DNA from 2 places in the Roseibium sp. MMSF_3247 genome. Region 2 is predicted to be linked to the other one. Evidence: predicted binding sites of a transcription regulator. Region 2 holds the regulator's gene; the other holds the start of a gene.

Evidence for each region. Region 2 encodes PhoB, which activates phosphate uptake and scavenging genes when phosphate is short. Its sites were predicted from a motif close to TGTCATNNANCTGTCAT; they were not measured.
Region 1: the regulator PhoB is predicted to act here: its motif matches at 2,072-2,088, upstream of RBB44_RS15095 (glycerophosphodiester phosphodiesterase family protein).

What each region holds. Positions count from the first base shown of each region.
Region 1 covers NZ_JASHII010000004.1:246,083-250,676, reverse strand. The annotation lists gene RBB44_RS15100 (MFS transporter) at 40-1,203, opposite strand; gene RBB44_RS15095 (glycerophosphodiester phosphodiesterase family protein) at 1,254-1,976, opposite strand; gene RBB44_RS15090 (YceI family protein) at 2,366-2,950, shown strand; gene RBB44_RS15085 (cytochrome b) at 3,007-3,618, shown strand; gene RBB44_RS15080 (YceI family protein) at 3,615-4,169, shown strand; gene RBB44_RS15075 (LysE family translocator) at 4,196-4,594, opposite strand, start outside.
Region 2 covers NZ_JASHII010000001.1:992,298-996,891, reverse strand. The annotation lists gene RBB44_RS04510 (aspartate aminotransferase family protein) at 1-556, opposite strand, end outside; gene RBB44_RS04505 (GcrA family cell cycle regulator) at 981-1,526, shown strand; gene phoB (phosphate regulon transcriptional regulator PhoB) at 1,593-2,288, opposite strand; gene phoU (phosphate signaling complex protein PhoU) at 2,376-3,071, opposite strand; gene pstB (phosphate ABC transporter ATP-binding protein PstB) at 3,104-3,892, opposite strand; gene pstA (phosphate ABC transporter permease PstA) at 3,914-4,594, opposite strand, start outside.

The DNA of each region.
Region 1 (4,594 bases), on a different contig from region 2:
CGGCTTCCATGCTGTCTAACGACAATCAAAACAACAGTTTTATTCAGCCTGTGAACCTTGAACGGCAACACTAGCACTTAACGCTACGATTACCATAAGCAGAGAAAGTCCGGCGAACGTCACGGGCAAGCCGATCCCGTCCGCAACGAAACCGATCACCGCAGGCCCCAATAATATTCCGCCATACCCGGCTGTTGCGACCGCTGCAATCGCGGCGCCTTGCGGCATGACCTTTTGCCGCCCTGTTAAGCTGAAGAGCACCGGGACAATATTGCAGACCCCGGCCCCGATTGCCGCAAATCCGATCAGCGACACAGCCAGGTTGCTCGCCGTTGCAACGAGCAGAATACCGGCAATGGTGATCACTCCGCCCCAAAGCAGGATGTTTTTCGGGCCGAACCTGGCAACCACCCGGTCGCCCAGCAAACGACCGATCGTCATCGTGATTGAAAAACACATGAAGCCAATACCGCCCTGGGCAATGTCCACCAGCCCCTGATCTGTGATCAGCGCAGCGCTCCAGTCCAGAACAGCTCCTTCGGTCAAAAACGTGATGGCAATGAGGAGTGCCAGAAGCAGGACAACGCCTTTCGGGAAAGCCCCGCCCGTTGAAGAACCGCCCGTGCGATTTGGGAGCAGCCGGGGGGCCGCTAAAATCAGCAGCAAGAGGCTTGACAGCGCAATCAAGCCAGCAGATGCGAACGGTGACAGGCCGAGCGTCAAGAAAAGCGTGACACCCCCTGCCCCGGCAAACCCGCCGATGCTGAACTGGGCATGGAACCCCGACATCAGCGGTTTATCCGATCCGCTTTCAACATCCACCGCATGGGAATTCATGCCGACTTCCATGACACCGAGGAAGCTCCCGAACAGGAAAACCGCGATAGCCATGAGCGGGATTGTCTCTGCATACCCAAGAGCCGGAAATCCGGCAATCAAACCGATCCCGGACCCGACGATCACTCGACGGCTTCCAAATGCGGCGCATAGAGGTCCGGCAAGCGGCATGAAAAGAACCGAGCCAATACCGAGGCACAAGAGCAAAAGACCAAGCCCGGCATCATCAACGCCAAGCCTTTGTTGTGCGAACGGGATCAGCGGTGACCAGGCGCCCATGGTCAGTCCACCAATGAAAAACACCAGCCGTGTTGCAAGCCGCGTTTCGAACCGGTTGAGGCTCAAGGCAGCATCATGACCCGTCACCGGTCGCAGTCCTTTTGTGTTTTGCAGGGCCCGGCTCGTGATCAAAAATCCTAGGTCGCCGGGGTCAGAATTTCGTTTTCAACAGAGCGGAAAACGTCGACATGGTCAATGTTCATTTGCTGGATGCCGCACTTGACCGCCAGTTCGAACACGTCGCGATCATCACCGTCATAAAAGAGCTGCGTGGTGAGCCCAGCATCCCTTGCTGAAGCGGCCAGATCAGGGTCCAGGTTGTGCGCTTGAAACTCCAAAATTGCCGCGCCTTGCGCGACCGCCCTTTCAACCGAGCCGACATGATCAAACAAGACCATGAGCCGGAGATCAGGAACACGGGCCCGTGCCTCGGCGCGAATGGCCTGGTCAAAGGAGAACGTCCAGGCTGTTTCCAGGAGACCGTTAGCCTGGAGCATGTCTCTGACCTTCGCCGGGTCTCCTTCTTTGATCTCAGCATAGACCGAAATCCGCTCCCGGCACGCCTTCAGGAATGCATCAAACCGCGGCACACGTTCGCCGGAAAACTCTTTTGAAAACCAGGAACCTGCATCAAGTCGGTCGATCTCAGATGAGAGTTTGTCGGCAAACCGGCCCGAGCCGTTCGTCGTTCTATCCAGCGTGTCATCGTGAAAGACGTAGAGGACACCGTCGCGGGATGGACGGACATCGAGCTCGACAACTTCGGCGCCTGCTTCGATCGCTTTTTCAAGAGACGCCAGGGTGTTTTCCGGGGCTTTGAGGCTGAGGCCACGATGGCAAACAATAGCTGCACGGTTCATGGATATGCTCCAGAAGGTTCGGGGTCAAAGCACCGGCGATGTTGAAGGGAAACGAATCTCGATTGATCGAGACACGAAAGAGATGCCTGAGGACTTTGATACCTTCATGACACATATCACGTTCACCAAACTATAGATTGGTTCAAGGTCAAAAGTGGCCGCTTCGGTCACTATCAACTGTTGCCGAGCGCAGTTGTAGACCTCGCAGAAACTTCCGGTCTTCTCGATAACGCGCCGAGTCGTTTTCCCGAACCATCCGGCGGAATTATGACAAATTGTTCACCCCCAATAAACAGTCAGTCAAATTGCAGCTTTTGAAATACAGCTTATGTGATGGATCAGCGTTCCCCATGGAACGTCTTCAACAGTCTTATTGATGAGGTTCCAAAATGATCCGTCTTGCTACATCTGCCTTTGCCCTGTCCGTTCTCGCTGGCGCTGCTGTCGCTGAACCGGTTGCGTTCGACTTCGACAAGTCCCACTCCAACCTGTCTTTCACGTATGATCACCTTGGCTACTCCACCACCGATGGCCGTTTTGGCGACTGGGATGGCACTCTTTTGATCGACAAGGAAACCCCGGCCAATTCCTCGATCGAGTTCACCATTCAGATCGGCAGCCTCGATACATTCTGGGCAGATCGCGACAAGCACCTCCTGAGCGCCGACTTCTTTGACGCTGAAAAGTTCCCGGAAGCGACCTTCAAGAGCACAAGTGTTGAACAAACCGGCGAGAAGCAGCTTGAAGTCACCGGCGATCTCACCATCAAAGGCATCACGAAGCCGGCGACCCTGACCGTTGATGTCAAGGCAATGGGTGAGCATCCGATGGCGAAGAAGGAATCGGTTGGTTTTGCCGTAAACACCGTGATCAAACGCTCTGACTACGGCATGGACATGTTCGTGCCCTATGTAGGGGACGAGGTCACAATCACGTTTCACACCGAAACGCTTACGACTGCCGCAACAAACTAATCTGCGAAGATGCGGGGAGCCTTGTTAAGGCTTCCCGTTTGCCGAAGGAAACTGCCATGTATCGCAATACGCCAACCGGTTACGGCCGGATAGCCATTTTCTTTCACTGGACCATGGCCCTGCTGATAATCGGCATGCTCGCCTTCGGACTTTATCTCAAGCAGCTGCCGCAGACCGACCCGAACCTTTTTCAGCTGTACCAGCTGCACAAGTCCTTCGGCTTTGTTGTATTGGCGCTTGCGGCCTTCAGGCTGGTTTGGCGTCTGACAAACCCTTCACCGAAACTGCCGTCCGACATGCCGGCTCTTGAAAAACTCGCAGCTCATCTCGGTCATATCGGGCTCTACGTCCTGATCTTCGCAATGCCGATCACAGGCTGGTTCATGGTGTCCGCGTCCCCCTGGGGCATCCCGACGGTGGTCTTTAACGTTCTGCCGATCCCACACCTGCCCTATCCGGAGGCCCTTGGAACAAAAGAACAGGCCGAAGCCTTTTTCATGATCCTCCATGAATATGGTGCGTATCTGTTGATCGCCTTGGTGGTTGTTCACATCGCCGCCGCACTGAAGCACCACTTCATTGCCAAGGACGACACCTTGAAGCGGATGACATCAACCAAGCCAGCTCAAAACGCGCTTGAATCACATTCTGAGAAAGCCAAAGCATGACACTGAAATCACTTGCACTCCTCAGCTGCACCTTGTCTTTCCTGACCGTGCAGCCCGCACTTGCCGCGACATGGACTGTAGATCCGGCGCAGAGCACACTTGGGTTCCAAGTCCAGCAGGGCAGCAGCGCTTTGACAGGACGGTTTACCTCCTGGGACGCATCCATCGAGTTTGACCCGGACGCGCCGGAGAACGCCGATATCTCGGCAACGATCCGCCCGGCCAGCGCCTCCACCGGCAACGCCCAGTTCGATGGGACCCTGCCGAATGGCGACTGGTTCGACACCGCCGCTTTCCCGGACGCCACCTTCGCCGCCGACAGTGTCGAACGGGTGGAAGGCGACAGTTACCGGGCAAACGGAACGCTCACGATCAAAGGTGTGTCCATGCCGCTCGTCCTGGACTTTACGCTGGCTATCAACGGTGACACAGCCACAGCCAATGGCATGGCGACCTTAAACCGTCTTGAATACGGCCTTGGATCCGGTGTCGGCCCAGATACCGTCGGCGATGCAGTCACCGTCACGCTCAATCTCACAGCGACCCGCTGACAATTCCTAAGGGGCCCGCGCGGTCTTCAGCCGCGCGAGGCCGCCAGACCGATGCCGCTGGCAACGAACAAACCGCCAATCGCTTTGTGCATCCGTCCCATAAACCGTCGCGACAGGCGAAGAACGCTCAAACGGCTTCCCACGAAGCCGTAAATCATAGCGACCGAGAACGACACCAGCGCGATCAGAACAACCATCCCGGTCAGCTGAGTGACAGCTGTTCCCGATGGGTCAAGAAACTGGGGAAACAAAGCCGTGAAAAACACAACTGCCTTGGGATTTGAAGCAGCGACGAGAAATCCGCTCCGATAAAGGCGCCCGGTCGTATCCGCTTCTGACCGTTTGTCTCCGCCGATGTCGAGCCCGTTGGAAGCGCTGCGCCACATCGAAAAGCCAAGATAAACAAGATATGCCGCACCAGCATA
Region 2 (4,594 bases):
CTTGGATGGGTTCGATCGCGATCGCTGCGGTTTGCGGACCGACCATGGCTTTCAAGGCCTCCAAGTCCCCGCTGGGCACCTGATCGAAGCCCGGGGCCTTCGGTCCGAAACCTTCCAGATATTTCGCCTGGCCACCTGCTGCAATCGTGCCGAGTGTCCGGCCATGGAAAGCGCCTTCAAAGGTCACGATTTGATACCGGTCCGGCTCATTGCGGTCATAGTGATAACGCCGGGCACACTTGATAGCCGCTTCCATTGCTTCGGCGCCGGAATTCACGAACAAAACCTTGTCTGCAAATGTTGCATCGGTGAGGCGCTGCGCAAGCCGCGCGCCATCCGGCATCTGGTGCAGATTGGAAATATGCCAGAGCTTGGCCGCCTGATCTTGAAGGGCCTGGACCAGATGCGGATGAGCATGTCCGAGCGAATTTACCGCGATCCCGGACCCGCAATCGAGAAATCGTCGGCCGTCACTCGTAACAAGCCAGACACCTTCCCCGTGATCGAATGACAGGTTCGATCTTGCGTAGTTTCCAAAAAGCGCGGACGCGGACATACCTCTTTAGTCTCCTTTGGCCGCCGGAAGCGCCACTGGTATCGGACCGTCGGAACTCCGGGGCATCACCTTTAATAAAGGCCAAAAACGCAATGTGCCGCCAAAGCGGCGGCACGTTGCAAGATCCTTATACACTGCCGAGGTCCCCGCCTGTCAATGGAAATGGCCATTGCCCGGGTTCGGGCTGTTTTATGTAAAAGTCTCAATGACCTCGCATCTGTTGGGGAAAAGTCCGTTCATCCCCAACTCACTGCAGCCTGACGGTTGCTTCACAAATTAACGTTATTGTAACCTTTGACTAATCAGACACGACATCTCGTGCGGCGTATCAAATAGAGGCACAAGATATGCCATAATGGACTTGCGTTTGCGTGTCCAATAACGGGATTTTGGCCAGTCACTGGCCTTGGCAAGGGGTGCGGCAATGAGTTGGACGAACGAACGGGTTGAGCTTTTGAAGAAGCTCTGGGGTGATGGTTTGAGCGCAAGCCAGATTGCGGGTGAGCTTGGCGGTGTCACACGGAACGCGGTGATTGGCAAGGTACACCGGCTTGGTCTTTCCGGCCGCGCAAAGTCTTCTTCCTCAAGCGCGAAACCGCGCCGTCCGCGCACAACGGCCAACCCGTCGTCTCAATCGGCACCGAAACGTCCGCAAACACAGCCGCAGACCCAAGGCTCCGCAGCGTTGAAGATGGAACCGACACCGGCCCCGGTCGCAGAGGTTCAACCCGTTGCAGAACCGATCGCTGACGTTGTTCCAATGTCCAAGCGGGCGACCATCCTGACGCTAACTGAGCGCACCTGTAAGTGGCCGATCGGCGATCCGGCGACAGAAGACTTCTACTTCTGCGGTCAGGTTTCCGAAGCCGGGGTGCCCTACTGCCCCTACCACTGCAAGATTGCTTACCAGCCGGTCGCTGACCGCCGCCGGAGCGCCAACAACAAGACCAGTGTTGCCCAGGCCTCCTGATCTCGAAATACCCAAGAAAAAGCCCGCCGATTTGGCGGGCTTTTTTGTTTGTCTTGAAAGTCTCGATCAGGCTGCCGTGAACTGGTCGTTGAAGGCATAACCAGCCCCGCGCACCGTGCGGATCGGGTCTTTCGCCTTGCCCTTGTTCAGCGCTTTGCGCAGCCGGCCTACGTGAACATCGACCGTGCGTTCATCCACATACACATCGTGCCCCCAAACACCATCCAAGAGCTGTTCGCGTGAAAAGACCCGGCCTGGTGCGGTCATCAGGAATTCCAGAAGGCGAAACTCTGTTGGCCCCAAATGGATTTCCTTGGTGCTGCGCCGGACGCGGTGTGTTTCCCGGTCAAGTTCGATATCGCCAGAGCGCAGCATCGTGGACACCACCTCCGGGCTTGCCCGCCGCAAGATCGCGCGGACACGCGCCATCAGTTCGGGCACTGAGAACGGTTTGACCACGTAGTCGTCCGCTCCGGTCGACAGGCCTCTGATGCGCTCAGCTTCCTCGCCGCGCGCCGTCAGCATGATGACCGGCAAGCGCTCGGTGTCTTCGCGTGCCCGCAGGCGCCGGCACAGTTCGATTCCGGAGAGTCCGGGCAACATCCAGTCCAGCAACAAAAGGTCCGGCTGGGTTTCCCGGAGGCGGATTTCCGCCTCGTCGCCGCGGACACAGGTCTCGACGGCGTATCCTTCAGCTTCCAGATTATACCGCAACAGAAGGCTCAACGGTTCTTCGTCTTCGACGATGAGGACCTTCGGCATGAATTCTCGCTCCAATTCCCTCAGCCGGCACTAAAGCGCCGGCTTACAGTTCCTGCTTCACAGCCCGCTCAGGCTGGCTCTGGCAACTCACATAGCGCCGGTTTCATCAACCTTGGTGCGGTCTTCCGGAAGCCGCTCGCCCGTCACCATGAAGAAGACGTTTTCGGCAATGTTGGTGGCATGATCGCCGATCCGCTCGATGTTCTTCGCACAGAAGAGAAGATGGACGCAGGAGGTGATCACCCGTGGATCTTCCATCATGTACGTCAGAAGTTCGCGGAACAGAGAGGTGTAGATCGCATCGACTTCGGCATCAGCTTCCTGCACGTGGCGCGCAGCCTCTGCATTGCGTCCGGTGTAGGCATCCAGAACCTTTTTCAGCTGCCCGAGGGCCAGCTCGGTCATGTGCTCGACGCCGATTGCCAGCTTCTTGCTCTGAATGTCGTTGTCGATTGCGATTGCCCGCTTGGCGACGTTCTTTGCAAGATCGCCAACACGCTCCAGATCGTTCGCGATCCGGCTGGCGGCTGTGATTTCACGCAGATCCTGCCCCATTGGCTGACGGCGCACGATCATTGCAATCAGGCCTTCCTCAACGTCCTGGTGCAGCGCATCAAGACGGCGATCCTGATCAATCACGCGGCGCGCCAAATCGGTGTCGCCGGACACGAGGGCGGAAACGGCTTCTGCAAATGCTTTTTCTGCAAGACCGCCCATTTCAGCGATCCGGCCGGCCATGACGTTCAATTCGTCATCATAAGCCGTGACTGTATGTTCAGACATCCTGTGTCCCTTCGAAAAAATGTGCGATCCGGTCAACCGAAGCGGCCGGTAATGTAATCCTGCGTACGCTTGTCCACCGGGTTGGTGAAGATATCCTGTGTCGGACCTTCTTCAACCAGAATTCCCAAGTGGAAGAATGCAGTGCGCTGAGACACGCGGGCGGCCTGCTGCATGGAGTGCGTTACGATCACGATCGTGTAATTCTCGCGCAGCTCGTCGATCAGCTCCTCAACCTTGGCGGTCGCGATTGGATCGAGAGCGGAACACGGCTCATCCATCAGGATCACTTCCGGGCTGACGGCAATCGCGCGGGCAATGCACAGACGCTGCTGTTGACCACCGGACATGCCAGTTCCAGGTTCGTCGAGACGATCCTTGGCTTCTTCCCAAAGACCCGCCTTTTGCAGGCTGGAGGCCACGATGTCATCAAGCTCAGCCCGGTTCCGGGCCAGACCGTGAATGCGCGGGCCGTAGGCTACGTTATCGTAAATCGATTTCGGGAACGGGTTCGGCTTCTGGAACACCATTCCGACCTTGGCGCGCAACTGCACCGGATCGACTTTCGGATCGTAGATGTCTTCGCCGTCAATCTGGATGGAGCCTTCGACCCGGCAGATATCGATCGTGTCGTTCATGCGATTGATGGTCCGCAAGAATGTCGACTTTCCGCACCCGGACGGACCAATGAAGGCCGTGACCGAACGCGGCTGGATTTCAATATCCACATCCTTGATCGCGTGCGTGTCGCCGTAATAGACCTGCACTTTGTTGGCTGAAATCTTGCTGTCGGTCATATCTGTCGCCTGTTCAATTTTCGGCATGTCATTCATGGGTACGCCTCCTTACCAGCGACGCTCGAACCTGCGGCGCAGGATAATCGCGAGGATGTTCATAGACAGAAGAAAGATCAGGAGGACGATGATACCGCCCCAGGCTTTCTCGTAGAACGCGAAGTCGGAACGGGCCGCCCAGGTGTAGATCTGTGCCGGCATCGCCGAGTTCGGGTCCATAAATCCGGAGACGAAACCGTCCGGATATCCGCGGGCCACAAAGCCGACCATCCCGATGAGAAGCAGCGGTGCTGTTTCCCCAAGAGCCTGAGCCAGACCAATGATCGTTCCGGTCAAGATGCCCGGCATCGCCAGCGGCAATACATGGTGGAACACGGCCTGCATCTTTGAGGCACCGACACCCAGGGCTGCGTCGCGGATGCTTGGCGGCACGGCTTTCAGCGAGGCGCGTGTTGAGATGATGATCGTGGGCAGCGTCATCAGTGTCAGAACAAGACCGCCAACGATCGGCGCCGATTGCGGCAAGTGCATGAACTGGATGAACACCGCAAGACCCAGAATACCGAACACGATTGACGGAACCGCCGCAAGGTTTGAAATGTTCACCTCGATCAAGTCAGTGAACTTGTTCTGCGGTGCGAACTCTTCAAGATAGATGGATGCAGCCACTCCAATCGGCAGGGACAGGAACAACACCACCAGCATCATGAAGAACGATCCGACCACAGAGGC